2 regions of the Streptomyces sp. CA-179760 genome follow, and region 1 is predicted to be linked to the other one. Evidence: riboswitches for the same ligand, from Rfam matches in the RefSeq annotation. Region 1 holds a riboswitch; the other holds the start of a gene.
The links. A riboswitch is a leader RNA that binds a small molecule or an ion and turns the genes downstream of it on or off. The one in region 1 is predicted to bind cobalamin.

Region 1 (7,522 bases):
AGCACTCTGGCGGCCCTCAGAACTCCTGGGCTACCGTCGGTAACACCCCTGGTTGCCCCAGGGGCCTCTCCCGACCCCTGCGCACCTCCTCCGGAAGGCGGCCCATGGAACACCCGTCAGAACCCGCCGCGTTCACCCGCCGCCGTGCCCTGACCGTGGCGGGCGGTGTGCTCGCCGGTGCCGCGCTCGCGCAGTCGGCCGTCCCGGCCTTCGCGGCCGGCGCCGGATCGTCCGACGCGGACGCCATCGTCGTCGGTCACGGTCTCGCCGGGCTCGTCGCCACCGCCGAACTGGCCGCCGCCGGACGCAAGGTGCTGCTGCTCGACCAGGAGCCGGAGTCCGGTCTGGGCGGGCAGGCCTTCTGGTCGTTCGGCGGACTGTTCTTCGTCGACTCCGACGAGCAGCGGCTCATGGGCATCAAGGACTCGCGGGAACTGGCCTGGCAGGACTGGCTGGGCACGGCCGGTTTCGACCGTGGCATCACCGACCCGTCGGGCCAGGACCACTGGGCCTACAAGTGGGCCGAGGCGTACGTGGACTTCGCCTCCGGGGAGAAGCGGTCCTGGCTCGCGGGGCTCGGCATGCAGTGGTTCCCGATCGTCGGCTGGGCCGAACGCGGCGGCGGCCTCGCGGACGGGCACGGCAACTCCGTACCCCGCTTCCACGTCACCTGGGGCACCGGTCCCGCCGTGGTCGAACCCTTCGAGAAGAAGGTGCGCGCGGCCGTCGACGACGGCAAGGTGACCTTCAGGTTCCGCCACCGCGTGGACGACCTGATCGTCACGAACGGCGCCGTCACCGGCGTACGCGGAAAGGTCCTGGAGCCCAGCAGCGCGGCACGCGGCAAGCCCAGCTCCCGCAAGGTGGTCGGCGACTTCGAACTGAGCGCCCCCGTCGTGATCGTCACCTCGGGCGGCATCGGCGCCGACCACGACCTCGTCCGGCAGAACTGGCCCGCGCGCCTCGGTACGCCCCCGAAGTCCATGATCACGGGTGTGCCCGCGCACGTGGACGGCCGGATGCTCGCGATCACCGAGAAGGCCGGCGGACGGATCGTCAACCCCGACCGCATGTGGCACTACACCGAGGGCCTGAAGAACTACGACCCGATCTGGCCCGACCACGGCATCCGCATCCTGCCGGGCCCGTCCTCCATGTGGTTCGACGCCACGGGCAAGCGTTTCTCCAGCCCCGACATCCCGGGCTACGACACGCTCCACACCCTCAAGTCGATCACCGACACCGGATACGACTACTCCTGGTTCGTCACGACCCAGAAGATCATCGCCAAGGAGTTCGCGCTCTCCGGCTCGGAGCAGAACCCGGACCTCACCGAGAAGAACGTCTGGAAGCTGCTGTCGCGCATCTGGCAGACCCCCGAGCCGATCGAACGGTTCAAGGAGAAGGGCGAGGACTTCGTCGTCGCCGAGACCCTGCCCGAACTCGTCGCCGGCATGAACAAACTGACGGGGGACGACCTGATCGACCTGGCCGGTCTGCAACGGCAGATCGAGGCCCGCGACCGCGAGATCGCCAACCCGTACACCAAGGACGCCCAGGTCATGGGCATCCGCAACGCCCTCGCCTACCCCGGCGACACCCTCAGCCGCACCGCCTCCGCACACCGGATCCTGGACACCGGCGCGGGACCGCTGATCGCCGTACGCCTCAACATCCTCACCCGCAAGACCCTCGGCGGCCTCCAGACCGACCTCTCCGGCCGCGTCCTGAACGCCTCCGGCAAGCCGATCAGTGGTCTGTACGCGGCCGGTGAGGTAGCCGGCTTCGGCGGCGGCGGTGTCCACGGCTACCGCTCTCTCGAAGGCACCTTCCTGGGCGGCTGCCTGTTCTCGGGCCGCGTGGCGGGACGTGCGGCGGCGGCCGCGACCGCGACCTGACCCGACCGGGGGCGGGACATGGCCTCAGCCCGCCCCCGGCCCCGCCCGTCAGATGAGTCCGGGCCGCTCCCCGTCCAGTTCGGCGCGGACGGTCCGGGCCGCCGAGACCAGGTTCTCCAAGGACGCGCGGGTCTCGGTCCAGCCGCGGGTCTTCAGGCGCTTCTCCGGCCGGTCGGCGGAACGCAGTGGCAGCGTCTCGCGGAGGGCGGGCTCGTCGACCTGGATGACCGATGTCCCGGCCGCCTCCAGGTCTCCCGCCTCGTCCCGCAGGGCGAGGGCGACCTGCCGGGCCGTCGCGTCCCGCCTGGCTGAGGGGCGAACCAGCCGCTCCGTCAGCCAGTACACGGGGAGGCCGCGGAAGCGGCCCTCACCCGCCGCTCACCGCCTGCCCCGACGCGAGGGCGGCCAGTTCGTCCGGGGTGCGCGGGCCGGACGCCGACTCGGGCAACAGCCCCTGGGCACGCAGCAGTTCAGCGGCGGCGGCACCCCACGGCAACCGCAGTCCAGCCTGCCGAAGGAGATCGGTCCTGGCCAGTGCCGTGGGCGCGGGAGCGAGGTGCACACCGTCCGGGGTGAGGAGCGCCGCGTCGTCGGCCCAGCGCAGGGCGAGATCGACGTCGTGGGTGGCCATCACCACAGTGGTGCCGTTCGCACGCAGCCCGTCGAGCGTGCTGAGGAGCCGTTCCTGGCCGTCGGGGTCGAGTCCGGCCGTCGGCTCGTCGAGGACGAGGACACGGGGCCGCATGGCGACCGCGCCCGCGATGGCGGTCCGTTTGCGCTGCCCGTAGGAGAGCAGATGGGTGGGCCGGTCGGCCAGGGCGGTGATGTCCAGGGCGGCGAGCGCCTCCGCCACCCGCGCCCGTACCTCCTCATCGGCCAGCCCGAGGTTCAGCGGCCCGAACGACACGTCCTGTTCGACCGATGCCGCGAACAGCTGGTCGTCCGGGTCCTGCACCACGAGCTGGACGGTCGTGCGCAGCCGGGTCAGGCCCTTGCGGTCGTACGTCACCGGCTGCCCGGCGACCGTCAACCGTCCCTCGTGCGGCCGCAGTCCGCCGCTGAGCAGTCGCATCAGCGTGGTCTTGCCGCTGCCGTTGCGGCCGAGCAGCGCGAGCGCGCGCCCCTCACGGATGTCGAAGTCGAGGGCGCTGAGCACGGCCGGGCCGTCCTCGTAGGCGAAGGACGCGCCCCGCAGGGCGACGAGGGCGGGCTCGCTCATGTCAGCGGCCTTTCCAGTACGAGGGTGAGGACGGCCAGCGCCGTGAGGAGCGCGCAACTGGCGACCGTGAAGCGGACGGAGACACGGGCCTCGGGCACCAGGACCCGCAGGGTCCCGTCGTAGCCGCGCCCCGCGAGGCCGGCCTGGAGGCGGCCCGCCCGGTCGAAAGCCCGGACGAACGCGGTGGCGCCGAGCCCGCCCAGCGAGCGCCAGGCAGCGGCCCGTGTGGTGTGACCGAGCCGGGCGGCCTGCGCGTCGCGGATCCGGCGCACGGAGTCCAGCAGCAGGAAGCTCATGCGGTACGTCACGAGCGCGACATCGACGACCGGTGCCGGGATGCCGGCCCGGACCAGGCGCGGCAACAGATCGGACACGGGTGTGGTGAAGGCGAACAGCAGCACCCCCAGGGAGGCCGCCGAGGTACGCAGCAACAGCTCCCCGGCCCGCAGGAGCCCGTCGTCCGCGAGGGAGACGAAGCCCTCCGGCCCGCCGACCTGGACGAGCAGCGTGAGAGCGCCGGTCACGCAGAAGCCCAGCGGCACCCGGTAGGCCCGCCACAGCCGCCGGCCGGGCACACCGGCCGGCCCCAGCAGCAGGGACACGGCCGTCACGAGCACCAGGGCCGCGCCCGGCCAGGGCGGCAGCGAGATGGCCAGCACGGTGAGTCCGAGTCCGAGCACGGCCTTGTCCACGGGATGGCGGCGGCGCCAGCGACTGCTGTGCGCCGCCGCGTCGATCGGCAGCACGTGGCTCAGGACCTCTCGGCCGTGGACTCCTCGGCGGCGTCGGCTGCCGAACCGTCGGCGCTCCGCTCCCGCGCCTGCCGCTCACCCTGCCGCCGGCCCCGGCGCAGACCGAAGTAATAGGCGAGGACACCGGCGCCGAGCGCGGCCTGGAAGGCGAACAGCGCCGACTCGATCTCACCCGACGGCGGCTCGTACAGCGGCGAGAACCAGGGCTTGTAGTCCGGGTCGATCTCGGTGATCGCCGTCTCCGCCTGGGCATCGGCGCCCGCGAACGGCTCCTCCTTGTGGTCGCCGAGGCCGAGCGCGAGCGGCAGTACGGCGAGCGCGGCCACGGCCAGCAGCAACAGGAGGTTGATCTTCGTGCTCTTCTTCATCGGGCCGCCACCTCGGTCTCGGTCCGGGACTGCTTCTCGGCGAGGAGCACACCCAGCCGGGTCAGTTCGCCCCTGCTGGACTGCACCAGCAGCCGCATCACGAGCACCGTCAGCAGCCCCTCGCTCACCGCGAGCGGAATCTGGGTGACGGCGAAGATGGTGCCGAACTTGCCGAGCGCGCCCACGAACCCGCTGCCCGGGTCGGGGAAGGCGAGCGCCAACTGCACGCTGGTGACGCAGTACGTGGACAGGTCGGCGAAGAACGCCCCGAAGAAGACCGCGACCATCAGCGGCACGCCGTACCGCCGCAGCAGCTTGTACACGGCGTATCCGGCCCACGGGCCGACGATCGCCATGGAGAAGACATTGGCGCCGAGCGTGGTCAGACCGCCGTGGGCGAGCAGCAGCGCCTGGAAGAGCAAGGTGATGGTGCCCAGCACCGCCATGATGGGCGGCCGGAACAGGATGGCTCCCAGGCCCGTTCCGGTGGGGTGGGAACAACTGCCGGTGACCGACGGAAGCTTCAGGGCGGACAGGACGAACGTGAAGGCACCGGAGGCACCGAGGAGCAGGGTGCTCTCGGGGTGCTCGCGCACCTCACGGGTGAGCGACCGGACTCCGTGGACGACGAACGGTGCCGACGCGACGCCCCAGGCGACCGCATGTGCGGGTGGCAGAAAACCCTCGGCTATGTGCATGGCTCAGCAGACCCTCTCCAGCACCTCGTGGATGGTTGACGCGCCTTGGCCGGTCTCCTGGCTGACGGGTACCACCGCCCGTACTCCGCCTTCCCGGGTTCCGAAGAACCCAGTGGCTGCCCGTGGGGGCCGGAGCCGGACTTCCCGATTCACAGTGGCGAGGGCCGCACCGGCATCACACCGGATTTCCCGTTCACCAAGGCGTGGTGACAGTAATGCCGAGATAAGGACGATGACAAGCCACCCGAGGGGGGCGCGCGAGGGGGCGTCCGCTCGCACACCGGCGCAGGGCCGCTCAGTCGTCGCCCCCGTCGTCATCGTCGTCCCCGTCCTCCCACGTCTGACGGGGCTTCTCCTGCTGGGGTTTGTCCGCCTTTCGCGGCGGGTCGGCCGTCTCCTGAGCCGGAGCCGTGGGGCCGGGTGTCGATTCGACGGGGGTCGGGGGAGGAGGCGCGGTGTTGGACGGGGTGATATCGGCCACTGTGCCGGCGGCCGCAGCAGTGGCAGCCGGGTCCGTGTCCGCCGCCGGAGCGGAGGAGAGGGCCGAGGCGGATCCCTCGGACGGTGTCGCGGCGGGGCTGCTCGCGGAGGGGGACGCGTCGGGCTCCGTGCCCTCCGTCGCGGTGTTGTCGGGTGAGAACCACAGCATGCCGGCGAGCATCGCGGCGGCGAAGAGTGCCGCCGCGGCGACCGTCGCGGCCGCTCTGCGCCGGTTGTCGGGGGCGGCCCGGGGCGCGGCGCGGCGCGCACGCCCGGCCTGGGGTGTCCGGCCGGTGCGCGGCCCAGGGGCGCCGGGCAGCGCGTACGTGGCCGGGCTGCGGGTCTCGGTGGCCGGATACGGCCTCGGCGTGGCGGACGTCACCGGGGGCGCGGCCTCCGGCAGCGGCTCGGGCAGCCCCCGCCAGGCGCCGCCGGCGAACCACTCGGCCGCCCGCTGGGCGGTGGGCCGGTCCTCGGGCTGCTTGGCGAGCAGGCCGAGCAGATAGTTCTCGAAGGCCGGCGGGAGTCCGGCGACACCGAGCTCGCGGGGCGGTACGGGCGCGGAATCGAGGTGCTGGTGGAGGAGCGCGACGGCGGTGTCGGCCTGGAACGGTGGCCGTCCGCTGAGGAGTTGGTAGAGCAGACACCCCAGTGAGTACATGTCGGAGGCGGGACCGGCGGGCTGGCCCAGGGCGCGTTCGGGCGCGAGGTAGAGGCCGGTGCCGACGATCTGGCCGGTGGCGGTGAGCGCGGCGCCGGGGTCGTCGAGGAAGCGGGCGATGCCGAAGTCGCCGATCTTCAGGGTGCCGTGGGCGTCCAGCAGGAGATTGGCGGGCTTGATGTCACGGTGGACGATGCCCTGCGCGTGCGCGGCGGCCAGCCCGGCCGCGGCCTGCGCGGCGAGATCGGCAACCCGCTCGGCGGGCAGCGCGCCGGATGCGGCCAGCACCCCGGCGAGGCTGTCGCCCTCGACCAGTTCCATCACCAGGTACAGCCGGTTGTCGTACTCGCCGAAGTCCAGGACACCGACCAGATGGGGGTGGTTGAGACGCCCGGCGGTCTGGGCCTCCAGACGGAACCGGGAGGCCGCCGTGACATCGGTGTCCTGGGGCAGCAGCAGCTTGACGGCCACCGCTCTGGCGAGCGTCTCGTCGTACGCGCGCCAGACCTCTCCCATTCCACCGCGCCCGATCTCAACATCCAGCCGGTAGCGGCCCGCTAGCAGCACTCGTCCTCGTCTCATGCGTATGGGAAGGTACGTCGCCGCAGGCCGAACTCCCCGTTTCGAGGCGGGGGTTGGCGGGGGACGCGCAGCCGACCCAGGATACTGGCGCCGCGTGACCACTGATCTCCGCAGCGGTGTCGAGGGCCGGTACGGTCCCGGAAATCCGGGAGCGGAAACGTCGCCCGGCGGAGTGACGGTGCGGTGCGCGCGGTTGCCCCTGGGGCGCAGCCGCCTGATCAGGCCGCCTTGTCCGCCGCCTCTGCCCGGCCCGCCCGACGCGGCAGCAGAGCCACCGTCAGGGCCGGTACGGCCGCGAGGGCCAGCCAGGGCACGGCGGGCGGGAGGCCGAGATCGAGGAGGGAGCCGGTGGCGGCGCTGCCGGCCAGGACGATCAGGCCGGAGACGGAGGACAGCGCGCCCATGTAGAGGCCGATCCGTCCCTCCTCGGCCAGGTCGGGCACCCAGGCGCGGGCGGCGGGGACGACCAGCATCTGCCCCACGGTGAGCAGCACGACGAAGCCCGCGGCCGGCAGCAGCCCGGCGACTCCCGTCCAGCCGGCGGGGCGCGCCGCGGCCACCACCGCGAAACCGGCCGCGATCAGCAGCAGCCCCGCCGTCATGGAGCGGCGCAGGTCCAGCCGGTCGCCCGCCCAGCGGGTCACCGGCAGCTGGGCGAACACCACCAGCACCGAGGACAGGGCGAACAGCCAGGACAGCGGCGCCTGGGAGCCCGCCGCGCGCTGCACCTCGTCCGGCAGGGCCAGATACAGCTGGTTGTAGGCGAGCAGGTACGAGCCGTACGCCCCGCACAGGGCCAGGAAGCGGCGGTTGCGCAGCAGCAGGCGCGCCCCGCCTCGCTCCCGGGTGCGGACCCGGCCCGGG
Region 2 (7,522 bases), 320 kb from region 1:
CGGCACCGACTCCGGGTCCACGTCCGCCAGTTCGGCGAGCCGCTCCCCGGCCATGGTGGCCCGCTCGACATAGCGGGCCTCGCCGAGCCGCCCCGAACTCTCCAGCGCGCCGCGCACCTTGGAGAAGGTCCGCCCCAGCTTCATCACCACGGCCACATCGGTCGCGGCGAGCCGCGCGGTCAGCTCCTCCTCGGGCAGCGTGCCCGGCAGGATGGTCAGCACTTCCTCGCCCTCGGCGAGCGGGGTGCCCAGCCGGGCGGCGGCCGCGGACACGGACGTGACACCGGGGATGACCTCGGTGTCGTAGCGGTCGACCAGCCGCTTGTGCATGTGCATGTAGGAGCCGTAGAACATCGGATCGCCCTCGGCGAGGACCGCGACCGTGCGCCCGGCGTCGAGGTGCGCGGCCAGCCGGACCGACGCCTCCGCGTAGAACTCCTCCATCGCGCCCTTGTAGCCGCCGGGGTGGTCGGTGGTCTCGGTCGTGACCGGGTAGACCAGCCGCTCCTCGACGTGGTCGGCGCGGATGTGCTTCGCCGCGATCGAGCGGGCGATGGAACGTCCGTGGCGCGCACTGTGGTACGCGATCACGTCCGCCTCGGCGATGGCCTCCACGGCCCGTACGGTCATCAGGGACGGGTCACCGGGGCCGAGCCCCACCCCGTACAGCTTGCCGCTCACTCTTCCTCACTCGCGATCGCGTTGAGCGCGGCGGCCGCGATGGCGCTGCCCCCGCGACGGCCGCGCACGACCAGGTACTCCAGGCCCGAAGGGTGCGCGGCCAGGGCGTCCTTGGACTCGGCGGCGCCGACGAAACCGACCGGGACACCGATGACGGCGGCCGGCCGGGGCGCCCCCTCGTCGATCATCTCCAGCAGCCGGAACAGGGCGGTGGGCGCGTTGCCGACGGCGACCACCGAGCCCTCCAGCCGGTCCCGCCACAGCTCCATCGCGGCGGCGCTGCGCGTGGTGCCCAGCTTCGCCGCCAGCTCCGGCACGGACGGGTCGGAGAGCGTGCACAGCACGTCGTTGCCGGCGGGCAGCCGCTTGCGCGTCACGCCGCTGGCCACCATCTGCACGTCGGTGAAGATGGGCGCGCCGGAGCGCAGGGCCTCGCGGGCACGGGCCACGACGCCCGGGGAGTAGGCCAGGTCCCGTACGAGGTCGACCATCCCGCAGGCGTGGATCATCCGGACCGTGACCTGGCTGACGTCGGCGGGAAGGGCCGCGAGGTCCGCCTCCGCGCGGATGGTGGCGAAGGACTGGCGGTAGATGGCCGGGCCGTCCTTCTCGTAGTCGTACGTGGTCACGGTGTTCTTCTCGCTGCCTTCGGTCGTCGTGGTCGTCATAGGGGTCATGAGGTGATCGCCGCCAGGGCGGTGGCGAGTCGGGCGGGGACGTCCATCGAGGCGGTTCGGGGTTCCTGACCGCTCACGGCGGTGGAGAGCAGATAGCCGCCGCCCGGAGCGGAGACCACGTCGACGCGGTCGCCCCGGGGGTGTCCGCAGCGGCGTTCGCACCCCGACCAGTACAAGGGGAGGCCGCTCGGCCCGATCGCGTCGAGAGCCTCGGCCGCGTCGGTCCGTACGTCGGCCCGCGACTTGGCGCATCCGGGACTGCCGATGCAGGCACCGACCCGGAGCCAGGGGGAGCCGGGGTCGGTGACCAGGCCGGTGGCGGCGAGGCGGGTGAGGGACTGGTCCGGGTCTGTCCTCTGTGTGGGAAGAACCACACCGCGCCACGGAGTGAGACGCAGTTCACCGTCGGCGACGTGCGTCAGTTCCCGCCACTGGTGCGCCGACAGCCGTCCCAGAGGAACATGCACGGAGAGGCCGGCGCCGAGGACTCCCGGGGGCGGACCTGGCGTCCGGCCGGTCTCCCGGTCCCGCCGCTCGTGATCGATGCGGTCGGCCCGCAGCCGCAGGCCGACCGCATCGAGCAACTCATCGCCGGAAAGGGGTAGTTCGTCCACGCGCCAGCCGCGTGCACCGCTCGTCCGCGCCGCCTCCAGGAAGGTCTCCGCGGCCGCCAGAGCGGCCCGGGCCGCTTCCTCGGCGCCGACGTGCAGCGCTTCCCCGGCCGCTCCGAGCGCGAGTTCCGCGCCGCCGCCCACCGTCGCCCGTACCGTCACGTCGGCACCGAGTCCGGCCACGTCCCCGCGTCCGTCGTCGAGCGCGAACAGGAAACGCCCCGACAGGGCTTGTGCCGCCTCGCTCGCGCACAGCGCCGCGTCGAGGGCCGTCAGCCAGGGGCGTACGTCCAGCACGCCCTGCCCGTCGAGACCGGACAGGGGCGAGGCCACGATGTTGCGTACCCGCTCGTGCCCGCGCGAGGGCAGCAGCCCGGCCGCGTCCAGCAACTCGGCCAGCTCCCCGGCGCTTCCGTCCGGCAGACCGCGCAGTTGCGCGTTGCCGCGCGAGGTCAGATGCAGGTCTCCGTCGCCCAGCCGTTCGGCCACGTCCACGAGCGTCTCCGCCTGCGCAACGGTCAGCACACCACCGGGAATCCGGACGCGAGCGAGCGCTCCGTCGTCCGCCGCGTGCAGCCGCAGCGTCCCCGGACAGGCGTCATCGCGGTCTGGTGGGACCGCTGTGGCCTGGGGCGATGAGCGCGGGGCAGCCGTGGACATGGCGGCGAGCATACCTACCATCACACCTGGTGTATGCCGTGCCCTCTTCCCCTGGCACTTACTATGATCGCGGCGGATCATCCGGTCCGCCATCGCCACGACGGCGACAGGGGAGGAAGCCGGTGCGAGTCCGGCGCGGTCCCGCCACTGTGAGTCCGGCCCATGCGGCCGGGCGAGTCAGGAACTCCCTTCCCCGAAAGCTCGGCCTCGCCCGAGCAGGGGAGACCCCATTTCGAACCACCCGGGGCGCGGACACCCCGAGGAAGGCCGACGCCGCATGCTGCATTCATCCGGGCGCATCCTGCTCCTGTCGACGTCCGACACCGATCTGCTGAGCGCCCGCGCGGCCGCGGGTCCGGTGTCCTACCGCTTCGCCAACCCCTCCCGTCTCGCCCTCGACGACCTCCCCGGCCTTCTCGACGGTGTCGACCTGGTCGTCGTACGCCTCCTCGGCGGCATCCGGGCCTGGCAGGACGGCCTCGACCTGCTCCAGGCCGACGGCCGCCCGGTGGTCGTGCTCACCGGGGAACAGGCTCCGGACGCCCAGCTGATGGAAGCCTCCACCGTCCCCGTCGGCATCGCCGCCGAGGCACACGCCTACCTCGCCCACGGCGGCCCGGCCAACCTGGAGCAGCTGGCCCGCTTCCTCTCCGACACGGTCCTGCTGACCGGCCACGGCTTCGAGGCACCGGCGGCGGCACCCAGCTGGGGACCGCTGGAGCGCACGCCCCGCGACGGCGCCGACGGTCCGGTCGTCGCCGTGCTCTACTACCGGGCCCACCACATGAGCGGCAACACCGCCTTCGTCGCCGCCCTGTGCGACGCCATCGAGGACGGGGGCGGCCGGGCCCTGCCCCTGTACGTCGCCTCCCTGCGCGCCCCCGAGCCCGAGCTGATCGAGGAGCTCCGCTCCGCCGACGTGATCATCACCACGGTCCTCGCCGCCGGCGGCACCAAGCCCGCCCAGGCGTCGGCCGGCGGCGACGACGAGTCCTGGGACGCCGGCGCGCTCACCAAGCTGGACGTCCCGATCCTCCAGGCCCTGTGCCTCACGGGTTCGCGTGCCGCCTGGGAGGAGAACGACGAGGGTGTCTCCCCGCTCGACGCGGCCAGCCAGATCGCCGTCCCCGAGTTCGACGGCCGCCTCATCACCGTCCCGTTCTCCTTCAAGGAGATCGACGAGGACGGCCTCCCGGCCTACATCGCCGACCCCGAGCGCGCGGCCCGCGTCGCCGGAATCGCCGTGCGCCACGCCCGGCTCCGCCACATCCGGCCCGCCGACAAGCGCCTCGCGCTGGTCCTCTCCGCCTACCCGACCAAGCACTCCCGCATCGGCAACGCGGTCGGCCTCGACACCCCCGCCAGCGCGGTGGCCCTGCTGCGGCGACTGCGCGAGGAGGGCTACGACTTCGGCACGGACGCCGAGGTGCCGGGCCTGGCCTCCGGCGACGGCGACGAGCTGATCCGCGCGCTGATCGAGGCGGGCGGCCACGACCAGGACTGGCTCACCGAGGAGCAGCTGACCCGCAACCCGGTCCGAATCCCGGCGGCCGACTACCGCCGCTGGTACGCCACACTCCCCGGGGAACTGCGCTCGGCGGTGGAGGAGCACTGGGGTCCGGCGCCGGGAGAGATGTTCGTCGACCGCAGCCGCAACCCGGAGGGCGACATCGTCCTCGCGGCCCTCCGCTTCGGCAACCTGCTGATCCTGATCCAGCCCCCGCGCGGCTTCGGCGAGAACCCCATCGCCATCTACCACGACCCGGACCTCCCGCCGTCCCACCACTACCTGGCCGCCTACCGCTGGATCGCCGCCCGTGCCGAGGACGGCGGCTTCGGCGCCGACGCGATGATCCACCTCGGCAAGCACGGCAACCTGGAGTGGCTGCCCGGCAAGAACGCCGGCCTGTCCGCCGCCTGCGGCCCCGACGCCGCCCTCGGCGACCTGCCCCTGATCTACCCGTTCCTGGTCAACGACCCGGGCGAGGGCACCCAGGCCAAGCGCCGCGTCCACGCCACCCTCGTCGACCACCTCGTCCCGCCCATGGCCCGCGCCGACTCCTACGGCGACATCGCGCGCCTGGAGCAACTCCTCGACGAGTACGCCCAGATCTCCTCCATGGACCCCGCCAAGCTGCCGGCGATCCGCGCCCAGATCTGGACCCTCATCCAGGCCGCCAAGCTCGACCACGACCTCGGCATGGACGACCGCCCCGACGACGACGGCTTCGACGACTTCCTGCTCCACGTCGACGGCTGGCTCTGCGAGGTCAAGGACGCCCAGATCCGCGACGGACTGCATGTCCTCGGCAACCCGCCCAAGGGTGGCGACCACGTCAACCTCGTCCTCGCCGTCCTCCGCGCCCGCCAGATCTGGGGCGGCACCACGGCCCTGCCCGGCCTGCGCGAGGCGCTGGGCCTCGACGAGTCCGCCGCCACCCGCACGACCGCCGACGCGGCGGAGGAGAAGGCCCGCGCCCTGGTCCAGGCGATGGAGGACGCGGGTTGGGACCCGGCCGCCGTCCCCACCGAGCACGGCGAACAGGTCGCGGCGATCCTGGAGTTCGCGGCCCGCGAGGTCGTGCCGCGCCTCGCCGCGACCACCGCCGAGATCGACCACGCGGTCCACGCCCTGAACGGCGGCTTCGTCCCGGCCGGCCCGTCCGGCTCCCCGCTGCGCGGACTGGTCAACGTCCTGCCGACCGGCCGCAACTTCTACTCCGTCGACCCCAAGGCCGTCCCCTCCCGCCTCGCCTGGGAGACCGGCCAGGCACTCGCGGACTCCCTGCTGGAGCGCTACCGCACCGACAACGGCGAGTGGCCCACCTCCGTCGGGCTGTCCCTGTGGGGCACCAGCGCCATGCGCACGGCGGGCGACGACGTGGCCGAGGCCCTCGCCCTGCTCGGCATCCGCCCGGTCTGGGACGACGCCTCCCGCCGCGTGACCGGGCTGGAGCCCGTCCCCGCGGAGGAACTGGGCCGCCCTCGCATCGATGTCACCCTGCGCATCTCGGGCTTCTTCCGGGACGCCTTCCCGCACACCATCGGACTGCTGGACGACGCCGTACGCCTCGCGGCCTCGCTCGACGAGCCGGCCACGGTGAACCACGTCCGGGCCCACGTCGAGGCCGACCTGGCCGAGCACGGCGACGAACGGCGTGCCACCACCCGCATCTTCGGCTCCCGCCCCGGCACCTACGGCGCCGGCCTGCTCCAGCTCATCGACTCCCGCGACTGGCGCACCGACGCCGACCTCGCCGAGGTCTACACGGTCTGGGGCGGCTACGCCTACGGCCGTGAGCTCGACGGCCGCCCGGCCCGCGAGGAGATGGAGACGGCGTACAAGCGCATCGAGGTCGCCGCGAAGAACACGGACACGCGCGAGCACGACATCGCTGACTCCGACGACTACTTCCAGTACCACGGCGGCATGGTCGCCACGGTCCGCGCCCTGCGCGGCACGGCGCCCGAGGCGTACATCGGCGACTCGACCCGCCCCGAGACGGTCCGCACCCGCACCCTCGTGGAGGAGACCTCGCGCGTCTTCCGCGCCCGCGTGGTCAACCCCAAGTGGATCGAGGCGATGCGCCGCCACGGCTACAAGGGCGCCTTCGAACTGGCCGCCACGGTGGACTACCTGTTCGGCTACGACGCCACGACCGGTGTGATCGCCGACTGGATGTACGACAAGCTCACCGAGACCTACGTCCTGGACGAGACCAACCGCGAGTTCCTCCAGCAGGCCAACCCCTGGGCCCTGCACGGCATCGCCGAGCGGCTGCTGGAGGCCGAGTCGCGGGGAATGTGGGAGAAGCCCGATCCGGCGGTGCTGGAGGGGCTGCGCCAGGTCTACCTGGAGACGGAAGGGAACCTCGAGGGCGAGGACTGACCGCGCCGGCGTCTCGTCGCAGTTGCTGTCACCCACCGGGGTGCGGGACTTCGTCCCGCACCCCGGTTGCGTTTTCCTCCCCTGACCCGCGACACGGCCATGGTCCTAGGTCCAACGCCTGATCGAAAAGCACTTGCTCCTACTGTTAGCGTGCAGCTGCACACAGTTCGCAATAACGGCGGAGGATGTTTGACATGGCGGTTTACACGCTCCCGGAGCTTCCGTACGACTACTCGTCGCTGGCGCCGGTGATCAGCCCCGAGATCATCGAGCTGCACCACGACAAGCACCACGCGGCGTACGTGAAGGGCGCGAACGACACACTCGAGCAGCTCGCCGAGGCGCGGGACAAGGAGACGTGGGGCTCGATCAACGGGCTGGAGAAGAACCTGGCCTTCCACCTCTCCGGTCACATCCTGCACTCGATCTACTGGCACAACATGACCGGTGACGGCGGCGGCGAGCCGCTGGAGAAGGACGGCGTGGGCGAGCTCGCGGACGCGATCGCCGAGTCGTTCGGTTCTTTCGCGGGCTTCAAGGCGCAGCTGACCAAGGCTTCGGCGACGACGCAGGGTTCCGGCTGGGGTGTCCTCGCCTACGAGCCGCTGAGCGGCCGCCTCATCGTCGAGCAGATCTACGACCACCAGGGCAACGTCGGCCAGGGCTCGACCCCGATCCTGGTCTTCGACGCCTGGGAGCACGCCTTCTACCTGCAGTACAAGAACCAGAAAGTGGACTTCATCGAGGCGATGTGGCAGGTCGTCAACTGGCAGGACGTGGCCAAGCGCTATGCCGCCGCCAAGGAGCGGGGCGACAGCCTGCTGCTCGCACCGTGATGCCGTAACACCCCGCAGTCGTCCTGCTCGTGATCGTCTTCTCATCCTTCACCGGCAGGCGGTGCGACGAAGGGCTCTCGCAAGGACGTGACCTGCGGGAGCCCTTCGCCGTGCCGTGGGCGCGCCGCTGACGGCGTCGGGCAGGTCGGGGCCGTGTCGTCCCGGAGC

Region 2: another riboswitch for cobalamin. It lies ahead of cobN (cobaltochelatase subunit CobN); the one in region 1 lies ahead of ACQEV8_RS40095 (energy-coupling factor ABC transporter permease).

What each region holds. Positions count from the first base shown of each region.
Region 1 covers NZ_JBNJLZ010000001.1:8,861,766-8,869,287, forward strand. The annotation lists gene ACQEV8_RS40070 (FAD-binding dehydrogenase) at 105-1,898, shown strand; partial or broken gene ACQEV8_RS40075 (hypothetical protein) at 2,064-2,243, opposite strand; gene ACQEV8_RS40080 (energy-coupling factor ABC transporter ATP-binding protein) at 2,266-3,117, opposite strand; gene cbiQ (cobalt ECF transporter T component CbiQ) at 3,114-3,863, opposite strand; gene ACQEV8_RS40090 (energy-coupling factor ABC transporter substrate-binding protein) at 3,869-4,237, opposite strand; gene ACQEV8_RS40095 (energy-coupling factor ABC transporter permease) at 4,234-4,935, opposite strand; cobalamin riboswitch at 4,966-5,151, opposite strand; gene ACQEV8_RS40100 (serine/threonine-protein kinase) at 5,231-6,658, opposite strand; gene ACQEV8_RS40105 (MDR family MFS transporter) at 6,877-7,522, opposite strand, start outside.
Region 2 covers NZ_JBNJLZ010000001.1:9,182,442-9,189,963, forward strand. The annotation lists gene ACQEV8_RS41550 (precorrin-2 C(20)-methyltransferase) at 1-681, opposite strand, end outside; gene ACQEV8_RS41555 (precorrin-8X methylmutase) at 678-1,349, opposite strand; gene cobG (precorrin-3B synthase) at 1,355-2,641, opposite strand; cobalamin riboswitch at 2,686-2,836, shown strand; gene cobN (cobaltochelatase subunit CobN) at 2,907-6,518, shown strand; gene ACQEV8_RS41570 (superoxide dismutase) at 6,713-7,354, shown strand.